DNA from 4 places in the Arthrobacter sp. P1_B11 genome. Region 4 is predicted to be linked to each of the others. Evidence: riboswitches for the same ligand, from Rfam matches in the RefSeq annotation. Region 4 holds a riboswitch; each other region holds the start of a gene.

Region 1 (2,192 bases), 340 kb from region 4:
CCCAGCAACGGGGCGTTGTCGGGGGTACCCGGCCGGGCCCTGGCGGTCGATTCCAGGAGCTCGAGTTCTGCCACGGCCGGCACCAGCACCTGGGCGTCGCGGAGGAGCTGGTAGACCCCGCCGGCGCTGGGGGCTGAATGCCCGTCCTCCCTCTGGGTGGCGCCGATAACCACCGTTCCGTCCTGCCGCGGAACAAGATAGACGGGTATTCCGCGGACAATGCCCCGGACCGTGGCCGTAAGCAGCGGCCGGAGGTGCGCGGGAACCCGGAGCCTGAGGATGTCGCCGTAGACCGGGCGCAGGGGCAGCTTCAGCCCGTCCGGCAGTCCATCCAGCGACGCCGCCGCGAGTCCGTTGGCCACCACGGTTTCGGCGGCACGCACAGTGCCGCCGCCCGCCAGCCGGACGCCGCAGACCCGTTCGCGCTGCCCGCCGTCCCACAGCAGGCCGGCAGCGTTTTCCCTGATCTCATAGCCGTTTTCTGCACCGGCAACGGCCGTCCGCGAACCGGGTTCGTGGCGGGCCAGCGCAGCTGCGATGCTTGCCACCAGCATCCGCGGATCAACCTGGTGGTCAGCCGGGATGTCCAGCGCACAGGAGATGCCCGGGCTGAGCAGCGGCTCCCGCGACCGGGCCTCACGGATGGTCAGCGGCGCGACAACCAGGCCGCACGCCTGCTGGACTTCCCGAAGGTCCGTCAGGGTGCGGCGGTCGGCGGGGTCCGCACCGACGGCGATGGTCGGCGTCGAAAGATAACCGGTCTCCCTGCCGGCTCCGCCATCGGCGAGCGCCGCGGCGAAATCGGGCCATCTGGCAGAGGATTCGAGCATCAGTTCCAGGAGTTCCTGCTCCTGGTAGTGCAGCTCGCTGACAGGGGCGAGCATTCCCGCAGCGGCCCAGCTGGCCCCCGTCCCCGGCGCATCGTCAATAAGCACCACTGAGCGTCCTGAACGCCTCGCCTCCCAGGCAATCCCGTGGCCGATCACGCCGCCGCCGATGACGGCAACGTCAGCGTGCAGCGGTTCCGCGGCAGAAGTGTTTGTGGCGGAAGTGCTCCCGCCGGATCCAAGCTGCATGGAAATCCTTCCCTACGCCGGTACTAACCGGATCAGGTCAAGCGGTCGGCTCTTACGCCCTCTCAGCCCTGCGGCGTTTGTGACAGCTGCAGCGGGCTCCCGCGGTACCTGCCCAGTTTAGAGGAACTAGGCTGGTTGCCATGACCGCGCATGATGTCCACACCACCGCCCGACTGTACCTTTGCACCGATGCCCGCAAGGAGCGCGGCGATTTCACCGATTTCGTTGATGCGGCCTTCGCCGGAGGGGTGGATATCATCCAGCTGAGGGACAAGACCATCGAGGCGGCCGAGGAACTCGAACTCTTGGAAGTTGTGCGCCAGGCAGCCCACAGGCATGGCCGGCTCTGGGCCGTCAATGACCGGGCAGACATTGCGTCGCTGTCCGGGGCCCCGGTGTTCCATATCGGCCAGAAGGACCTGCCGCTGCGCTCCGCACGGAAGCTGCTGCATGACGCCACGGTGATCGGGCTGTCCACGCACACCCCTGACCAGGTGGATGCCGCGATCGCCGCCTCCCCCGGGCGAAGCGGTCTGGACTATTTCTGCGTTGGCCCGGTGTGGGCCACCCCCACCAAACCCGGCCGGGCCGCCGTCGGGCTCGATCTTGTCCGCTATGCGGCGGAGGCCGTAAGGGCGGCGGACGAGGAAAGGGTCGGCGGCCTGCTGCTGCCCTGGTTCGCCATCGGCGGGATCGACCTCACCAACGTGGAGCAGGTCGCGGCAGCGGGCGCCGGCAGGATCGTCGTCGTCCGGGCTATCACCGAGGCGCCGGATCCGGAGGCCGCGGCAGCCGAACTGCTCGAGGCCCTGGATGCGGGAGCGGAGAACGCCGGAGTGAAGGGCGCAGGCGCGCCGGTGGCAGGCCTGAACTAGCCGCTCAGACCGAGCTGCACCATCCGCCGGGAATGGTTTTCGGCGAGCTCGGAGGTGAGGCTGCGCACCCGCTCCCGGGCCGCGGCGTCGTCAGCACCGCTGTCCGCTTCAGTGATCAGCTCGGTCAGGAAGGCGTGTTCATAGCCCACGCGCTGTGCCTGCGTGAGCGCCTCTCCCAGGAGCCGCCGTCCCCACAACGCCAGCCGTGAGGCGAGCCGGGGATCATCGGCAAGGGCCACCC
Region 2 (2,192 bases), on a different contig from region 4:
CCGCGTCGTCGCTGTCGGCAAGGCCGCCGTCGCCGGCTGCGCTGTTTCCCGAGGTGCCGTCACCCAGAACCCCGGCGAGGGCGTGAAGCAGCGTGGACTTGCCGGCGCCGGAAGGTCCCAGCAACAGGACCCGCTCCCCCGGCCGGATGTCCAGGTCCAGCGCGTTGACGGCGGGCCTGGACCGTCCCGCGTGGCGCCAGCCCCAGCCGCGGGCGGTGACCGCGGCTGGGCGGACGCCGCCGTCGTAATGTGCGGGCATCAGGAGAAGACGGGCTCCGTGGCTGCCTTGCGGGACGCGAACGAGCTCAGCACGCCCGTCCTGGCCAGGCCGCGGGTAGCGATCCAGGACAGCACGCCGGCGATGACCGCGCCGGAAATGGCGCAGAACACGATATACGCGAGCTTGTCCCCAGCGGCGTACGCAATGTTCCAGCCCCACGGAGCGAAGGAGTCATTCAGGCCGCAGAACAGGCCCGCACCCGCGCCGGCCAGCAGCGAAGCGGGGAGGTTGAATTTCTTGTACATGAAGGCGGCGAACACGAGCTCCGCACCCAGGCCCTGCAGGATGCCCGAGATCAGCACCGTGGTGCCGTACTGGGAGCCCATGATCAGCTCGCCCGTGGCGGCGACGGCTTCGCAGAACAGTGCCGCACCCGGCTTGCGGACGATGAGCATGCCGAGCACCGCCGGAATCATCCAGCCGCCGGCGTAGAGGCCGGAGAGGGGCGGGTACACGGCGTTGACGGGGGCGGAGATTAGGTTGGCGCCCTGGGACCAGGCCCAGAAGATCACGCCGCCGGCGACCGCGATCAGTGCCGCCACCACGATGTCAGCCACGCGCCAGTTGTAGCCGGTCTTCTTGATTGTTGCAGTTGTCATGATGGTCCTCCTGAGGAACAGGAGGGGAAAGCGCTCCCCGGCTGCTGGCGGTTGGTTTGCCTGCTGCCGGACACTTTGAGAACTCGACTCCCTTGCGCCGGTACTAGCCGGATCAGGTTCGAGGGTCTGCGGCGGTCCGCACTCTCAGCGCCCATCCTCGGTTTCGCTGGCAGTTGCCAGTGATGCCCGACGGCGGCGCTCCCCTGTCGTAATAAATCTGCCCTTGTGGGCTGATCCAGTTTACACCGGGACGGCCGCGGAAGACCGGCGCCGCGGTCACAATCCGGGAGGTATCCGGGAAGTGCGCGGAGGCGCCAGAGGGCGGCGAACAGAGGCTGCCTGGGACGGGGCGGCGCGAGGACAGCGCGGAGTACATTGGGGCCATGACGCAACAGGATCACGGCAGCCAAGCCGCTTTTGACCCCGACTCCGCCGCCGAGCAGCCGGCGGGCGCTCTGGCAGCCCTGATCGCCAGCATCGAAGCGGAAATCACCGAGCTGCAGTTTCCCCGGTTCGGCAGGGACGACGCCCTCAACCTCGGCCTCCTGCTGGTTGAGCTCGGCAAGATCGGCAACCTGCCCATCGCCGTCGACATCACCAAGGGCGAACACGTGCTGTTCCATGTGGCACTGGAGGGTGCCACCCCGGACAACGAGCACTGGGTCAAGGCCAAGCAGCGGACCGCAGCACGCTACGAGGAACCGTCCCTGCTCGTGGGACTGCGCGGCCGACTCGGCGGGGGCCGCATCGAGGACAACGCCTGGTTTGACCAGTCCAGGTATGCCGCCCACGGCGGCTCATTCCCCATTTACGTGGAAGGCGTGGGTGCGGTAGCCACGGTGACGGTCTCAGGGTTGCCGCAGAAGGCCGACCACGATCTGGTGGTGCGGGCACTTCGGGAAATCCATGCGTCCATGCGGCTAGGCTAGGGGCAGTCTGTATTCACGTCGCAAGGAGTTTCGGAATGAGTTTTTTCATCAAGCTGCTTGGCACCGGCATTAGCCTGCTCGCCGGATTCGCCGGCACCAAGGCCGTGGACACCATCTGGGAAAAGACCACCGGCCGCAAGCCGCCCAAGGGCGGGAAGGACGACGTCCCCACGACGCTCCGCTCGGCCCTCACCTTTGCCCTCATTTCAGCTTCGGTGAGCGCCATCATCCAGGTGCTGGCCAACCGGGGCACACAGCGGGCGATCACCCGCTTCGCCAAAACCCAGGACATCGTCTAGCCACTTCCTGGTGAGCCGACCACGGGCCCGACTAATGCTGGACACTGCATCAGACGGGGCCGTGGTCCGCGGTCATTCCCCAGCG
Region 3 (2,192 bases), on a different contig from region 4:
GGAAGTCGTCCGGCAGCTCCGACTCCGCGACATCGGCGGCATCATCGTGATCGACTTCATCGACATGGTGCTCGAATCCAACCGCGACCTCGTGCTGCGCCGCATGGTTGAGTGCCTCGGCCGCGACCGGACCAAGCACCAGGTCGCGGAGGTGACCTCGCTGGGACTCGTGCAGATGACGCGCAAACGGATGGGCACCGGGCTGCTGGAAGTCTTCGGCGAGCAGTGCGAGGCGTGCGCCGGCCGCGGCATCGTCACCCACGACGAGCCGGTCGAGCACCGCCGGGCCAATGTCGTTGCCGCCGAGCACCACATCCCTCGAGCGGAGCACCAGCCCGCCGTGCGCCCGGAGCGAAAGAGCCGCCGCCGCGGTAAGGGCGGCCAGGTTCCGGCCGAGTCCGCGCCTACTGCTCCCGCCGCTGTCCATCACGAGCCAAACGAGGCCGAGCGCCATGCCAAGGCCGAAGCCACCCGGGCGGCCCTCGCCAACATAGCGGCAGCGGCACACGCAGCCCACCTGCATGAGGATGCCGCCCACCACGGTGTCTCCGGCGATGCGGCGCGGCCTGCTCCCGTGCCGGCGGCCTCCGCTCCGGAGAGCCCGGCAGTGCACCGCAGCCCGGAGACGGAAAGCATTTCCGGCCGTCCCGGCGCCGTGCTGACGTTCGGGGGCGAGAAGGTGGTGCTTCCCTTCGTCGAGCACGCCGACGAGCTGGCATCCGAAACGCCTGCCCTGACCCTGGACCGGCTTGAGGAAGCCTTCGCGCACCTTGGCGAGCCTGCTGCTCCCGCTGCGGAGGAGCCGACGGCGGCCCCGGTACCTGCTGTTGTTGATCCGGCTGCAGCCGGCCCTGCCACTGCGGTAGCTGCCCCGGCGCGAACCGGGGCGAGTCCCGCTCCGGCGGTTGCGGAGAACGACGCCGACCGGTTCGCGGATCACTCGGCCGTGCAGACCCGGGCCCGACGTCCGCGCCGGAACCGCAGCGCAAGCCGTGCGCAGGGCGCAGCCAACGAGACGTCCGTGGAACACCATGAGACGGCGCCGGCAGCAGTGGCCGGACACTCGCATGAGGCCAAGGCTCCGGAAGCGGAGAAGGTGGCTGCCGCCAAGCCGGCCAGCGAGCCGATCATTCTTGGCGTAGGCGTACCCGCGTCTGAGCTCTGAGTCGACTCCCTTCCAACGGGCCGGTGCTGCAATCGCAGCACCGGCCCGTTGGGTTTTGGGAGTAAGCCGCTAGGCTGGGGGACTGACACGGGGTGCCGAGCAAAGTGCCGGCTGAGATCCAAACCCGTTGAACCTGACCGGTTAGCACCGGCGAAGGGATGTCTCCTTTGTCCTCAGCATCTGTCCTGCCTCCCGCGGTTGATTCCTCCGTTGCCGCCTTCAAATTCTCCCCGCGCACCGGCCGGGACATTCCCCGGGTCTTGGCGATCGCCGGCTCGGACCCTTCAGGAGGCGCCGGCGTCCAGGCGGACCTGAAGAGCATCGCGGCCAACGGAGGCTATGGAATGGCCGCCATCACGGCGCTGACCGCGCAGAACACCCGCGGCGTCAGTGCCGTCCACGTTCCGCCGGCGGATTTCCTCACCGCGCAGCTGTCAGCGGTCAGCGACGACATCACTGTGGACGCCGTGAAGATCGGGATGCTGGGCGACGAAAAGGTGATCACCGCGGTCCGCAGCTGGCTGGAGAAGGTCCGTCCCGGCGTCGTGGTTCTTGACCCGGTCATGGTGGCAACGAGCGGGGACCGGCTCCTGCGGGAGTCCGCCGAGTCTGCACTTCGGGCACTTCTGCCGCTGGCCGACCTGATCACGCCCAACCTTGCCGAGCTGGGCATGCTGCTCGGGGAACCGGAAGCCGCCACCTGGTCCGACGCGCTCGAGCAGGGAAAACGGTTGTCGGCCGAAACCGGGGCCACAGTCCTGGTCAAGGGAGGGCATCTGGACGGTGCTGATTGCCCGGACGCCCTCGTGAACACCGGTGGTGTGCTGTCGGCTGACGTCGTGGTGGTGGACGGCGAGCGGGTTCCGACGCGCAACAGCCACGGCACAGGGTGCTCGCTGTCCTCAGCCATGGCTACGGTGCAGGCGCGCTTAGGGGACTGGGAGCTGTCCTTGCGTACCGTCAAGCCGTGGCTTGAGGGGGCCCTCCGCACGTCCGGGAGGCTCGACGTGGGGCACGGTAACGGACC
Region 4 (2,192 bases):
GCTTCAATTTATTCCTAAACGGACAACGCGTCCCCGCAGAACTATGCCCCTGAGATCCCTGATGGTTCCGGGCACCTCGCGGGGGTCCTCAGTGCAACACCACGTCGGCACTTGCCCCTTCGGCCAGGCCCTCCGCTCCCAGCCACCGGCGGGCACCCCAACAGGCGGCGTCCAGGGCAGCAGCCGCCGGAAGGCCTGCGGCGTGGAGGGCCAGGATCTCGTCAGCTATCCGGCCGTGCCGGATCACGCTGCCCGCGTCCGTTCCAGCGAAAACCTGCACCCCGGCTTCGTGCGCTTCCAGGATCCGTTCATTCCGGCCTTCCCACAGGGCCCGCATGTGGGCCGCGTAGCGCGGAAACTTGGGTTCGGCCTGGGCAGCGATATCCGGGAACGTCGCGATGTTGATCAGTGTGGGAACGATCGACACGTGCTGCTCGACCAGCCTGGGAATGTGCCGCGGCAGAAGTCCCGTGGCATGTTCGATGCAGTCGATTCCGGCGTCCAGCACGTCGTCGAGCGTGTCTTCGGCGAAGCAGTGTGCAGTGACCCTGGCGCCCTCATCGTGGGCGGCGCTGACGGCGTCCCGTACCGCCGAGGCGGGAAACGACGGCGCGAGGTCGCCGGCGTCGCGGTCGATCCAGTCCCCCACCAGCTTGACCCAGCCATCGCCGGAACGCGCCTGCTTGCGGACCGCCTCGACAAGGCCCTCCGGCTCCACTTCGACGGCGAAATTCCTCAGATAGCGGCCTGTCCGGGCGATGTGCCGCCCGGCCCGGATGATCCTCGGCGCTTCCGGGCTGCGCTGGAGCCAGCGGGTATCGCTGGCCGCGCCTGCGTCCCGGACGAGCAGCGTGCCGGCGTCGCGGTCAGTCATCGCCTGGGCATAGGCGGTGTCGTCGTCCACGGCGCCTCCGGGCCCCAGCCCGATGTGGCAGTGGGCATCCACGAAGCCGGGCAGCACCCAGCCGTCAAGTACTGCGTCCGGGACGACTGCCGGGCGGCGGAAGGTCAGCCGACCGTCCACGGCCCAAAGGCCTGCCCGCTCCTGGTCCGGGCCGGTAAGCGCGGTCCCGCTGAATTCGATGATGGGCGCCATGGCTCAAGCGTAATCCGTACGGCCCGGCCCGGCGTGTGTCACACCCGGCACGGATGCGGCACCCGCCTGCCGCCCTGTGGTAGCTTCGTCTACGACCACACGGGTGCCCCTGCAGGGGCTGAGATCGGGCTAGCGCAGCCTGCGACCGTTGAACCTGTCCGGGTAATGCCGGCGAAGGAAGTGAGCAGTAAATGAACACCCAGAAAACACGGCTGAGCCCTGCCCAAAACGAGGCGGCCCATAACGAAGCTGGCCAGCAGACCACCCAGTCGCTGAAGTCGCACTCACTGGCTTACATCGAGGGGGAAGGCCTGCGCGTCCCGGTCACGGAAATCGCCCTGGAGCCGTCTCCCAACGGGGAGCAGAACGAGCCGCTGCGGGTCTACCGGACTGCGGGTCCGGGCAGCGACCCGGTAGTGGGCCTCGCCCCGTTCCGCTCGGAATGGATTGAAGCACGCGGGGACACGGAGCCGTACGGCGGCCGGCAGCGGAACCTGCTCGACGACGGCAGGTCGGCTGTACGTCGCGGCGCAGCTTCCGCGGAGTGGAAGGGAGCGCAGCCGGTGCCCCGCCGCGCCGTCGGGGGCAAGACGGTGACCCAGATGCACTATGCCCGGCAGGGCGTCCTCACCCCGGAAATGCGCTTCGTGGCACTCCGCGAGAACTGCGACGTTGAACTGGTGCGCAGCGAGGTGGCTGCAGGCCGTGCCATCATCCCCAACAACATAAACCACCCCGAGTCCGAACCCATGATCATCGGCAAGGCGTTCCTGGTAAAGATCAACGCCAACATCGGCAACTCGGCTGTAACCAGTTCGATTGCAGAGGAAGTGGACAAGCTGCAGTGGGCCACCCAGTGGGGCGCGGATACCGTGATGGACCTGTCCACCGGCGATGACATCCACACCACCCGCGAATGGCTGATCCGCAACTCCCCCGTCCCTATCGGCACCGTTCCGATCTACCAGGCGCTGGAGAAGGTCAACGGTGAGGCCAATGCCCTGACGTGGGAGATCTTCCGGGACACCGTGATTGAGCAGTGCGAGCAGGGTGTGGACTACATGACCATCCACGCCGGAGTGCTGCTGCGCTACGT

Evidence for each region. A riboswitch is a leader RNA that binds a small molecule or an ion and turns the genes downstream of it on or off. The one in region 4 is predicted to bind thiamine pyrophosphate.
Region 1: another riboswitch for thiamine pyrophosphate. It lies ahead of thiO (glycine oxidase ThiO); the one in region 4 lies ahead of thiC (phosphomethylpyrimidine synthase ThiC).
Region 2: another riboswitch for thiamine pyrophosphate. It lies ahead of AC1D14_RS10520 (ECF transporter S component); the one in region 4 lies ahead of thiC (phosphomethylpyrimidine synthase ThiC).
Region 3: another riboswitch for thiamine pyrophosphate. It lies ahead of thiD (bifunctional hydroxymethylpyrimidine kinase/phosphomethylpyrimidine kinase); the one in region 4 lies ahead of thiC (phosphomethylpyrimidine synthase ThiC).

The regions. Positions count from the first base shown of each region.
Region 1 is NZ_JBFTZQ010000001.1:129,975-132,166, reverse strand. Features, by position in the region: gene thiO (glycine oxidase ThiO) at 1-1,076, opposite strand, end outside; TPP riboswitch at 1,069-1,189, opposite strand; gene thiE (thiamine phosphate synthase) at 1,217-1,951, shown strand; gene AC1D14_RS00600 (ferritin-like fold-containing protein) at 1,948-2,192, opposite strand, start outside.
Region 2 is NZ_JBFTZQ010000010.1:51,753-53,944, reverse strand. Features, by position in the region: gene AC1D14_RS10525 (ABC transporter ATP-binding protein) at 1-259, opposite strand, end outside; gene AC1D14_RS10520 (ECF transporter S component) at 259-879, opposite strand; TPP riboswitch at 951-1,094, opposite strand; gene AC1D14_RS10515 (heme-degrading domain-containing protein) at 1,263-1,808, shown strand; gene AC1D14_RS10510 (DUF4235 domain-containing protein) at 1,844-2,107, shown strand.
Region 3 is NZ_JBFTZQ010000031.1:48,230-50,421, reverse strand. Features, by position in the region: gene AC1D14_RS19370 (Rne/Rng family ribonuclease) at 1-1,165, shown strand, start outside; TPP riboswitch at 1,244-1,341, shown strand; gene thiD (bifunctional hydroxymethylpyrimidine kinase/phosphomethylpyrimidine kinase) at 1,324-2,192, shown strand, end outside.
Region 4 is NZ_JBFTZQ010000001.1:467,936-470,127, reverse strand. Features, by position in the region: partial or broken gene AC1D14_RS02110 (amidohydrolase family protein) at 4-1,096, opposite strand; TPP riboswitch at 1,186-1,293, shown strand; gene thiC (phosphomethylpyrimidine synthase ThiC) at 1,288-2,192, shown strand, end outside.